Regions from separate parts of the Shewanella sp. 10N.286.45.A1 genome, predicted to be linked through region 1. Evidence: predicted binding sites of a transcription regulator. Region 1 holds the regulator's gene; the other holds the start of a gene.
The links. Region 1 encodes LexA, which represses DNA repair genes until DNA is damaged. Its sites were predicted from a motif close to TACTGTATNNNNATACAGTA; they were not measured.

Region 1 (6,116 bases):
TTGTTCATGCGCGGTAGTGCCATATCAGGCGCGCCGATCATCATTGGGATCAGCCAGTTAGCTAAGCCCGTAAAGGCTGGCATCACCGCCCCAAAGACCATAACTAAGCCGTGAACTGTGGTCATCTGATTGAAAAAGTTAGGCTCTACCAATTGTAAACCCGGCTGAAATAACTCAGCTCGAATAACCATCGCCATCGCGCCACCGGTAAGGAACATAATAAAACTGAACCATAGGTAGAGCGTGCCGATATCTTTGTGGTTAGTGGTTAATATCCAGCGCATAATGCCTTTTGGCGCCCCATGATGGTCATCATGGTGATCGTCCTGAGCGGCTGGCGAATCTTGTGTAATAGTGCTCATTTTAATCCCTTACTTTCCGTGGCCATCAACATCAGATGCTTGCACTGTATCACCGGAGTCATTACCCCAAGCATTACGCTCATAAGTGATAACGGCGGCAAGTTCCTGCGGCGTTAGCTGCGAACTGAACGCCTGCATTGCCGTTCCTGGTTTACCATTGATGACAATTTCAAGGTGATCCGCTACGGGGCCGGTAATGATTGGACTAGCAATTAAAGAGGGGAATGCGCCGGGTAAGCCGGTGCCTGCAGCCTGATGACAAGCGACACATTTGACCATGTAGACCTTTTCGCCCTTGGCCATCAATTCATCCATACTCAAATCATCAAGTACGGCAGCACTAACATCCTCTACAGCCTGTGTGACTGTCGATGCTGCTTGCTCTGCATCAGGTAGCTCAGCAGGTAAAGTCACTGGAACCGCTGGGGTGTCTGCAGAAGCTGCCGGATCTGAACCAGAAGAACTGACATCTGCGGCTTGCACGGTATCGCCCGAGTTATTGCCCCAAGCATTACGTTCATAGGTGACTACGGCTGCAATCTCTGTCGCGGTAAGTTGTTTTGCAAAGGCTTGCATCGCAGTACCTGGCTTACCGTGGAGTACTATGTCGATATGACCAGATACCGCGCCTTTAATGATTGGGCTACCAATAAGCGAGGGGAATACACCGGGAAGACCTGCGCCGTTGGGTTGGTGACAAGCTGCACATCGCGCCAGATAAATCTGTTCACCTTGTGCCATTAACTCGTCCATGCCCAAAGTTTTAGACAAGGCCGCTTCTGCTTCAGCGGCAGCATTCGTTGCTTGCTGTTGCTGTGCAATCAACCACTTGTCAAAGTCCTCTTCAGAGACGGCTTCAACAACAATCGGCATAAAGCCATGGTCTTTGCCACATAGCTCGGCACACTGGCCACGGTATACACCGGGTTTATCGATTCGAGTCCAAGCTTCATTGATGAAGCCGGGGTTAGCATCTTTTTTAACCGCAAAAGCAGGTACCCACCATGAGTGAATAACGTCTTCTGATGTCATTAAAAAGCGTACTTTGCGATTGATTGGCAGAACAAGAGGTTTATCTACTTCGAGCAAATAGTGTTCACCTTTTGCTTCTGTGCCCTCTATTTGTTCCCGCGGTGTCGACATTAAACTGTAAAATTCAACATCTTGATTAAAGTAGCTATAGTGCCACTTCCACTGCGAACCAGTGATCTTAATGGTTAAATCAGCATTACTTGGATCTTCCATGGCAATTAGTGTTTTAGTTGCAGGAATAGCCATGATGATAAGAATGATAAAAGGCACTACAGTCCATAATATTTCGACTTTAGTACTTTCATGAAAATTGGCGGCTACAGCGCCTTTTGATTTGCGGTGGTTGATCATGGCATAAATCATCACGCCAAAAACAACTAAGCCAATAGCACAACAGATGTAAAGGATGATCATGTGCAGGCTATAAACCTGTTCACTGATCGCCGTCACGCCCTCTGTCATATTAAGTGGCATTTCTGATGCAAAAAGTGCAGGCGTAAATATTAGCGCCAACACACAATACAACAATTGCTTCACTAGACTTCTCCTCTGTCAACAAGACAAAGAAGAGTCACACAGTAAGTCTCTGCTCTATGTAAACTCTTCAGTTCCCAAAAAAGCAACGATGACTTCAAAGTGCACGAGTGGCGTGTCTATCGTGTCGTTATATAACGTGTCGACTATCGATACGACTTTTGTAATTTCCAGTATCTATCTACTGGTTAGTGTAACCACTTTGGCACCTACGGCTGAAATATATCAGGCCGATCTCAGTCTTCACATACTTTAAAAGGATCTACAGTCCGTACATAAAGACCGACGACTAAATCGCTCGGATATAACAAAAATATCGTTGTTATCAGTTCCTACCCTACTTGGTGTTTAAATATTGATCAAGATCACTTTTTGACTAATTTCACGTGTTAGGGAAATAAAAAAGCTTCCTGAGAGGAAGCTTAGAAGGGTAATAGAAATAACGGCTTAATGAATAGAGGTGAATAATGAACCTTTATTAAGTACCTTATCCTGTGTGTTTATTGCGCTGTCAGGTAAGTGAGCATTCGCATTTTCAATCACTATACCTAGTGCTTGGGCACTCTTAGCGACTAATTGTAGGCGTCTATTATCACGTGCATCTAGGCTATTTGCCCAAGTAATGACGGCACTTGATGTACCACTTGTGAGTGCTTTTTCCATCGCCCATAAGGTTTCGACTTCATCTTTAGCATGCACCAGTAAAATTCTGTCCATGCGCACACCTGCAGTTGCAAGCATCTGTTTGTAACCAATATTAGGTGGGCTAATTAAGACAATCCAGCGACCTTGTTGGCTCAGTTGAGCCAATTGACCACTTATCTTTTTTAGCTCATTACGCCCTTGAGTTGCCGATACCATAGTTTCAATATCAGTGCTCTTTTTAGTCATAGAGGAGGTTGGCAGATCTTGCCACAGACCTGGATGACGAGGGCTTACACCTAATAATTTATTCATTGCCAATCTCCATTACGGATCACGCCAACGGCTAAACCTTCAATGCTAAGGCTTTGGTTTGCTAGATCCACTTCTATTGGTGAGTAATCTTCATTTTCTGCGTGTAAAAAGACTTTATTACCTTTCTTTTCAAAGCGCTTAACGGTTACATCATCTTCAACACGAGCCACCACTACCTGGCCGTTACGTGCTTGCTGACTTTTATGTACAGCTAATAGATCCCCTTCAAGTATGCCGATATCTTTCATACTGTCACCGCGAACACGCAGAAGAAAATCAGCTGAAGGACGGAACATGGCTGGGTCAACTTTATAGTGTTGCTCGACATGTTCTTGGGCAAGTATTGGCTCACCAGCGGCGACCTGGCCAATCAGAGGTAAACCAGACTCTGTTTCCTCTGCATCTTCCTGTGTAAGTCTAATTCCTCTAGAAGTGCCAGGAATGATCTCAATACACCCTTTTTTGGCCAGTGCTTTTAAATGCTCTTCAGCGGCATTAGCAGACTTAAAGCCTAAACGTCTCGCAATCTCTGCACGGGTAGGTGGCATGCCTGTATCAGAAATGTTTCGTTTAATCAGTTCTAAAATTTCTGCTTGGCGCGGTGTAAGTGGTCTCATGGCTGAACCTGTTTTTCTATACAGTACCTGTCAGTATATACAGTAATTTAATCAGTGCAAGTATTAACCATATTAATGTAAGCATAAGTTAAATTTACATTTATCTCGTGTCGCCTTTAATGTGGTGGCTAATGCCTGCTGGAGGGGGCGTTAATCAATATTAATCTAGAGTGTATGCACTAAGTTGTAGCTAAGTCATTGTTCTATAAATGCACAGTAGCTTCCAGTGCCGATTGTAAAGCAATTGCGCAAAGCGTTAGGAATTCTGGTATTCTACGGGGTTATTAGAAGCGACTAACACTGCAAGCGAATCATGTCGAAAAAAGACTCTCTTTGGTTTAAATCTTTACGCTGGATCCAGAAAAAGTTGGTACACACTATTGTGGTACCTCACGATCCTTTTGATGATCTCAATCTCGATCCAAGCAAACCGCTCGTTTATGTCATGAAAACAGAATCAGTGAGTGATATTGCTGCTTTAAGTGAAATGACCGGCACGCTAGGCCTGCCTAGCCCTTATGATGACTTAGAGGTCAATGGCGTCAGTGCGCCACGGGTTGTTTGTCTTGAAGGCAGCAAACCGTTATTTGGTGAACGAGAAAGTGCTGAACAGTACCTACATTGTTTCAAGCGTTTGCTAAGTGTACATAAGCAGAATGCTGAGCTCGATATTCAACTAGTGCCTGTTAGCCTCTACTGGGGGCGCACTCCAGGTAAAGAAGATGACACGATGCGCGCGGCTGTTTTGGAACGTCAGAATCCAACTTGGCTACGTAAGTGTTTGATGATCTTATTCTTAGGTCGTCATAACTTTGTCCAGTTTTCTAATGCTGTGTCGCTGCGCTACATGGCAGATGAACATGGCACCGATAAGCGTATAGCTCAAAAGCTCGCGCGCGTTGCCCGAGTGCATTTCCAGCGTCAGCGAAAAGTGATGACAGGGCCTCAACTGCCTAAACGCCAAGCGCTTTTCCATTCTTTGCTTAAATCAGATTCGATTACCAAGGCGATAAAAGAGGAAGCGGCGAGCAAAAAAATCTCAGAAGCTGAGGCTCGCGCCAAAGCAATGGAATATCTTGATGAAGTTGCAGCTGATTACTCAGACAGTTTGGTACGTATAGCCGAGCGTTTTCTCACTTGGCTGTGGAATAAGCTTTATAAAGGCATAAACATCAAAGGTGCGGAGCAGATCCGCCAGTTACACCATGATGGTCACGAAATAGTTTATGTACCGTGCCACCGTAGCCATATGGACTACTTGTTGCTGTCTTACATTCTTTATTACCAAGGTATGGTGCCGCCGCATATTGCTGCCGGTATTAACCTTAACTTCTGGCCGGCAGGGCCGATGTTCCGTCGTGGCGGTGCATTCTTTATTCGTCGTAGTTTCCGTGGTAATAAGCTTTACACCGCAGTATTCCGTGAATATTTAGATCAGTTATTCACTAAAGGTTACTCGGTGGAGTATTTCACTGAAGGCGGACGTTCGCGTACTGGTCGCTTATTGGCGCCTAAAACAGGCATGATTGCGATGACGCTTAATAGTGTTCTCCGCGGTGTCGAACGACCTGTAACCTTGGTTCCTGTTTACTTGGGTTACGATCATGTGATGGAAGTAGCGACTTACCATAAAGAGCTAAGCGGTAAAAAGAAAAAGAAAGAATCTGTCTGGCAGGTATTTGGCGCCATCCGTAAGTTAGGTAACTTTGGCCAAGGCTATGTCAACTTTGGTAAGCCTATAACACTGCATAACTTCTTAAATGACGAAGTGCCTAATTGGCGCGAAGATATCGCCCAAGATCCTGAGCAAAAGCCAACTTGGTTAACGCCAGCGGTGAATACGTTAGCCAGCCAAGTAATGACTAATATTAACGATGCTGCAGCAGTCAGTTCAGTGACGTTAACGAGCTTGGTATTACTGGCATCAGAGCAAAATGCACTAGAACGTAGTCAGCTTGAAAAGCAGTTAGATCTTTATCTTACATTGTTAAAAGAACTGCCTTATACCGAGTACACTTCCGTCCCCGAGGGGAGTGGTAAAGATTTAGTTTCGCAAGGTCTTGAGCTGAAGAAGATTCAGATTGAAAGTGATGCGCTTGGCGACATTATCTCTATTGATGACAGTATTGCGATAACGATGACTTATTATCGTAATAACATCATTCATCTGTTGGTGGTTCCTTCACTGATCGCAGCCTGTTTATTGCGTAAAGAGCGTTGCACTCGTGATGATGTTGTGTGTGTAATTAATGACTTTTATCCACTGCTTCAAGCCGAATTATTTATGGGCATTGAAGATCCTAAGGTCTACGCGAATAGCATCTTAGATATCTTTGTTGCGCAGGGATTAGTGGTTGAAAATGGTCACTTTGAAGTTGCCGATGACAAAGTTAATCAGTTGCTATTGCTGTCTGGCACCATCGACGAAACGATGCAACGTTACGCTATCTTATTTAACTTGTTAGCAGTGAAACCTAACATGGAGCGCTCAGAGTTAGAGCGCGATAGCCATCGCCTTGCACAAAGGCTGGGAGCACTTCACGGTATTACTGCGCCAGAGTTCTACGACAAGAAGCTATACGCTACGCTAAGCGTTAAATTAAAAGAGTTAGGT
Region 2 (6,116 bases), on a different contig from region 1:
GTACACCTCATTTTGATCTGGTTGCAGGCGAATGTAATAAAGGGTTAGCTCAAGTTGCACTTGAGTATGATATTCCTGTTTCATTCGGCGTTTTAACTACAGATACCATTGAACAAGCTATTGAGCGTTCAGGTACTAAAGCAGGTAACAAAGGCGGCGAAGCTGCTTTGGGTCTGCTAGAGATGGTTAACGTTTTGCAAGCACTTGAAGAACAGCTGTAATTTAGGACAATTTAATGAAGCCTTCAGAGCGCCGAAAGGCACGTCGTTTAGCGGTTCAGGCCATATACTCTTGGCAGCTAAGTGGCAACAATATTGCTGATGTTGAGCATGAGTTTCTAACTGAACAGAATGTTGATGGTGTCGATATAGCTTACTTTCGTGAGTTATTAGGTGGCGTCGCAACAAAGAAAAGCCAATTGGATGAGCTTATCACTCCATTTTTGGTTCGTCCTATGGATGAAGTTGATCCTGTCGAGAAAGCGATTGTACGCCTAGCGACGTATGAATTAACTTTCCGTAAAGATGTTCCATATAAGGTAGCGATTAACGAAGCTATCGAGCTTGCCAAAGCATTCGGCGCTGAAGATGGACATAAGTTCGTTAACGGTATTCTGGATAAGCTAGTAGCAAGAACTAAATAGTTAAAACGGCATCTTCGGATGCCGTTTTTGTATGGCTAAAAGAGAGTCTTTGTTGCATGCCCACAGCTATGCAGGGTAAGCGCAGCGGAATAGCCTTGGTACCCACAGGCTATTTGGCTCCCTTTTTTCTTCAGTCCACTTTTAAATTGTGATTGGTATTGTGAAAGAATTTCAGTTAATCGAAAGCTATTTTACTGGGCGCGCCCAGTCTCGAAAAGACGTGGCCGTTGGTATAGGCGATGATTGTGCCATTGTTGAGCCTGCTATTAATAAGTCTGTAGCGATATCTTGTGACACGCTAGTGGAAAACGTACACTTTTTCCCTGATATGCCTGCTAATGCATTGGGGTATAAATCGTTAGCGGTTAACTTGTCAGATCTTGCCTCTATGGGGGCTGAACCTGCTTGGATGACGCTGGCGCTAACGCTACCTGAAGTCGATGAGAATTGGCTTGCTGATTTTAGTACCGGTATGTTTGAAATTGCTGAGTATTACGGTGTTGCATTAGTGGGTGGTGATACGACTCGCGGGCCTCGCTCAATCACCATTACGATCAATGGCCAAGTACCTAAGCACACAGGTCTGACACGCAGTGGTGCAAAAAACGGTGACTGGATCTATGTTACGGGTACCCTAGGCGATTCAGCATTAGGCTTGGATCTGCTGCGGGGCAAAGCACAATGCAATGAGGCTGATAGAGAGTATCTTATTAATCGCCATTATCGACCGACTCCAAGGGTGCTTGCTGGACAAGCGTTACGGACTTTAGCATCCAGTGCTATCGATATTTCTGATGGCTTAGTCTCTGATATACAGCATGTACTAAAAGCTTCTAATATTGGTGCTATGGTCAACGTCGATAAATTGCCTTTATCTAAAGAATTGAAAGCCAATGTCACTGAAGAGATGGCATTGAGTTACGCCTTAACCGGCGGAGAAGATTATGAGTTACTCTTTACTGTTTCTGAGGCGCAAAAAGGCGCATTAGAAATTGCATTGGCTGAAACCGGTGTCAAGTTTACTCAAATTGGTCAAGTGTGCACTGGCGGTAAGCTAAACTTGTTATTAGATAGCCAGCCATTTGAACCGATTAACCTTGGATTTGAGCATTTTAATTGATGGATTTACTCTCAAAAGATAAAGCGGTGGCTAAGCTTTCCCTTAAGAACCCAATTCATTTTTTGGCATTGGGTTTTGGCTCCGGTTTAGCAGCGAAAGCACCTGGAACGTTCGGCACTATCGCCGCGATCCCTGTATTTTTGCTTATGGCGCCATTAAGCTTGCCTTGGTACATAGGGCTGACATTATTTAGTGTGTTAATTGGGTTTTATATCTGCGACAAAGCGGCCAAAGATATGGGTGTTCATGACCATGGCGCGATTGTATGGGATGAAATAGCAGGTTTACTCATTACCATGATTGCAGCCCCAGCTGGTTGGCAATGGTTGTTAGCTGGTTTTGTGTTGTTCCGCTTTTTCGATATTTTGAAACCTTGGCCTATCCGCTGGCTTGATGCCAAAGTACATGGCGGATTCGGTATCATGATTGATGATGTGCTAGCGGGTATATTCTCGCTTATCTGTTTGCAAGTTGCCGCTTACTACTTGATTTAATCAAGGGTAAGACAATAAAAAAAGGAGCTTATTAGCTCCTTTTTTATTGTCTTACACTGCAACTGAGCCCAATAACACTTAGCTTAGCTTAGCTTAGCTTAGCTTAGCAGTAGCTCTTTAGCGTTAGCTAACGTGTTGCTTGTGATGGTATCGCCGCCTAATAAGCGCGCCAGTTCTTCAACGCGTTGCTCTTTATCTAACTGCACCATAGAGGTTTCTGTCTTTCCTGCTTTGCTGCTTTTGTTTACAAACATATGTTGATGACCGTTACCAGCAACTTGTGGTAAATGGGTGACACAAAATACTTGTGTGGACTCACCTAGGCTGCGCAGCATTCGGCCAACAACCGCCGCTGTTGGGCCTGAGATCCCTACATCAACTTCATCAAAAATTAGTGTCGGTGTTGCTACTTTCTTAGCTGTTATCACTTGAATACCTAGCCCAATACGAGATAGCTCACCACCAGAGGCAACTTTCGCTATTGGTTGTAACGGCTGTCCGGGATTGGTGGTGACTAAAAACTCTATTCCATCACAGCCATGTGGGCTAATTACGCTTTCATTAAAGCTGACCGCAATGCTGAACTTACCTTTGGGCATACTGAGTTCATGTATCGATTGGGTAACCTTTTTATCAAGCTCTTTCGCATAGCGGCTGCGGCTTTGGCTTAGCTTTTTTGCATGGTTTAAATAGGCTTGTTGACTGTTATTAAGTTGATTACGGATCTCATCAAGTTTATCTTCATCGGAGTCTAAATCATTAAGCTCTGTTAATAGGGCTTGATGATGAGCATATAGCTCCGCGGCATTGACATGGTGCTTGCGCGCTAATTGCAGTGCCTTAGATATGCGTAACTCCAACTGCTCAAAGTATTCAGGATCTAACTCTAAGCCGTCTAGATAACGTTCAAGTTCGCTACTGGATTCCTGTACTTGGATCAGCGCCTCATTTAGCATGGCAACGACGCTACCAAGCTCTGCATCATAACTCTCTAAATCTTGGCCTTGGCTGATAGAGGTATTGAGCAGGGACTCAACACTGCCTTGGTCATTTTCTTGCAAAATATGTAATTGGCTGCGGCATAACTCTATTAATGCCGTGCTATTGGCAAGCTTTTTATGTTCGGCTTCAATGGTCTCAAATTCACCTTCGCTAATGGCAAACTCGTTAAGCTCTTCCACCTGGTATTGCAGTAATTGCTTACGTGCTAACCTTTCGTGTTGAGCAAGCTCTAACTGCTGCAGTTCTTTCTCTATCGTTTTACAGCGGTGATAACTGGCGGAGACCGACTCGAGCAGCATTTTATGGTTGGCATAGCTATCGAGCAATGTAAGCTGGTGCTCACTTTTTAGCATTGCATGGTGAGCATGTTGGCCATGGATCCCGATAAGTAGTTGGCCTAGAGATTTAATTTGGGCTAGTGGTACTGGATTACCATTAATGTATGCACGAGAACGGCCATCACTGTTAATGGTGCGTCTTAAGATACACTCATTGTCTAGTTCGAGATCATGATCTTCTAACCAGCGTTTAGCCAGCGGTATATCGGATAGAGAGAAGCGTGCACTCACTTCGGCTTTTGTGGCGCCCGGCCTAATAGTATTGGCATCAGCTCGATTGCCAAGACATAGGCCTAAAGCATCAATCGCAATAGATTTACCAGCACCCGTTTCACCGGTAATACTGGTCATTCCGGCTTTAAAATCGAGTTCTAAAAAACGCACAATAGCAAAATTGTTAATGCTGAGTTGGCAAAGCATAGTGATGTCCTATCCAAAACACTGTATTGATAAACAGTATATACTGTTTTTCTATACAGTAAACTATTTGTTGCTAAATCAAGCAATGTTTAGTCTGTGATATTTTAAGTTATTAATTTATTTTGATTTTTGTTAGTTGCTGCTTAAGTCTCATTTAAATGGAGACTGAATCGTCATTATCGTTAAATATTATTCTAGTTGATGACACAGCACTTAGTAGGCGTTGTGGTAGCGATAATAAATGAAGGTTATTTTGTTTTAACCTAATAAGAACGCTTCTAATAAGGGCAAGCTAATAAAAGTGACAAGTGTTCCAAATAGTATGCCTTGAGCGCTAGTGATCACTTGAGTCTGGTAACGCTGAGCGAGTAAGTAAACACTTGCTGCAGTTGGCAGGGCTGCAAGCATCACGCCCATCGAAATTAACTGTGGTTCCACTTGTAAGCTTGTCATCAGTAAGTAGGTAATAAATGGCTGTATGAATAGCTTTATCATGTTGACTGCACTGATATCACTTAGCTGTTGATAGTTAATAAGCTGCTTTGATGTATGGTGTTGCCCAGACTTTGCTAATACCATACCTATGGCAAATAGTGCACAAGGGCTCGATGTCATACCGAGTTGCTTAATCATAAGCGCCAGACTATCTGGCAATGTTATTGCTAGCGCCGATAGGCTTATTCCAATAAAACTGCCGACAACGATAGGGTTTTTAATTAAGGCGAGAGTCACGACTTTTACTGCTGAAGTTTGATTGTTATTGATGACTTCTAAAGATACCAACGCAGTAGCGAAAATTATCACCGATAATAGGCTGGCAATAGCAGCGGCGGCTAAGGCCATTTGGTTGCCAGGAAACAGTATTGCCATGAGCGGCATCCCAATAAAAGCAGTATTACCAAAGGTGGCATTAAGTGCTCGCATGGTTGCGACGGCTTTTTTTGTTGGGTTTACAAGCAATGACATGACTAATGTTATGGCATAGCTCATTAGCATCGCAGCGCTAAAACCTGCAATATAGCCCCAGTGGAGAATGTCACTGATAGGTGTTTGTGCCAGCGTAATCAGCATGATGGCCGGAAACGCAATATAGTAAACATATTGGTTTAATACTTGGTCAGTCTCAAACGGTAATAGCTTTGTTTTCTGTACCAAAGTTCCAATCAACATAATGCCAAATACGGCGAGGAGCGGCGTCAATACTGCTGGCATGCTGTTCTCTATTCACTTGGAGTAATATGCGTTAATTACGCTTAACATTGAGCTAGAACACTATCATAGTTGCTCTTTGGTATACTATTGACCTTAGGTCGTAGCCGCTCGTCACTTTTTGTTTTAAACGCTAAGGTTTTATCGATGAATAGCAATTTTGGATTGGAACTACAGCTGATCTACCAATTCGTTCACCTAGTTAATGCGGGAAGCTTTTCTCAAGCTGCGAAAGAGCTTGAGATGCCAATTGCAACTGTGAGTCGTAAACTAACAAAATTGGAAACTCTGCTCGATAAACAACTGTTAATGCGTAATACACGTAAGCTACGTTTAACCGAGGAGGGGATAGCACTGTTTCGGCAGTATCAAGCTATTGTGTCTCAGTTTGATAGCATTCGTGGCGCAGCGGTCGATAGGCCTGAAGGTACACTTAGAATTGCAGCGCCTGTATCAATTATCTCAATGATATTCATACATGCTATTAATGAGTTTTGTGAGAAGTACCCTGATATTCAGTTGCATATTGTGCAAAACAATAACGTGATTGATTTGATTGATGAAGGCGTTGATGTTGCCATCGTTGGTGGTACTCAGCCGGATTCATCTTGGGTCTCAAGCTCTCTTGGCGTGCTTAACTACGGCCTATTCGCATCGCCTGATTATATTGCAAGTGCAGCTCCTTTTACTCACCCTAGCGAACTGGATAACCATGCATTAATCAAAGTATGGCCTCTTTTTAACTGGACACTTAAGCACCCATCAGGAGAGAGCTTTTACTATGATGGACCCGCTAAGTTAACATTGAGTGAGCTCAATGGTGCAGTCAGAGCGGCTGTGGATAATGGTGGAATACTGTATGGTCCAACACTTTTTGTAAAAAATGAGCT

Region 2: a site for LexA is predicted at 4,059-4,078, ahead of recN (DNA repair protein RecN). Genes of this name have one in related genera too.

What each region holds. Positions count from the first base shown of each region.
Region 1 is NZ_JBFRMK010000042.1:15,474-21,589, reverse strand. It holds gene ctaD (cytochrome c oxidase subunit I) at 1-362, opposite strand, end outside; gene coxB (cytochrome c oxidase subunit II) at 372-1,931, opposite strand; gene AB4238_RS03710 (cell division inhibitor SulA) at 2,376-2,885, opposite strand; gene lexA (transcriptional repressor LexA) at 2,882-3,502, opposite strand; gene plsB (glycerol-3-phosphate 1-O-acyltransferase PlsB) at 3,816-6,116, shown strand, end outside.
Region 2 is NZ_JBFRMK010000203.1:186-6,301, reverse strand. It holds gene ribE (6,7-dimethyl-8-ribityllumazine synthase) at 1-221, shown strand, start outside; gene nusB (transcription antitermination factor NusB) at 236-643, shown strand; gene thiL (thiamine-phosphate kinase) at 804-1,763, shown strand; gene AB4238_RS15145 (phosphatidylglycerophosphatase A) at 1,763-2,257, shown strand; gene recN (DNA repair protein RecN) at 2,356-4,017, opposite strand; gene AB4238_RS15135 (AEC family transporter) at 4,276-5,229, opposite strand; gene AB4238_RS15130 (LysR substrate-binding domain-containing protein) at 5,374-6,116, shown strand, end outside.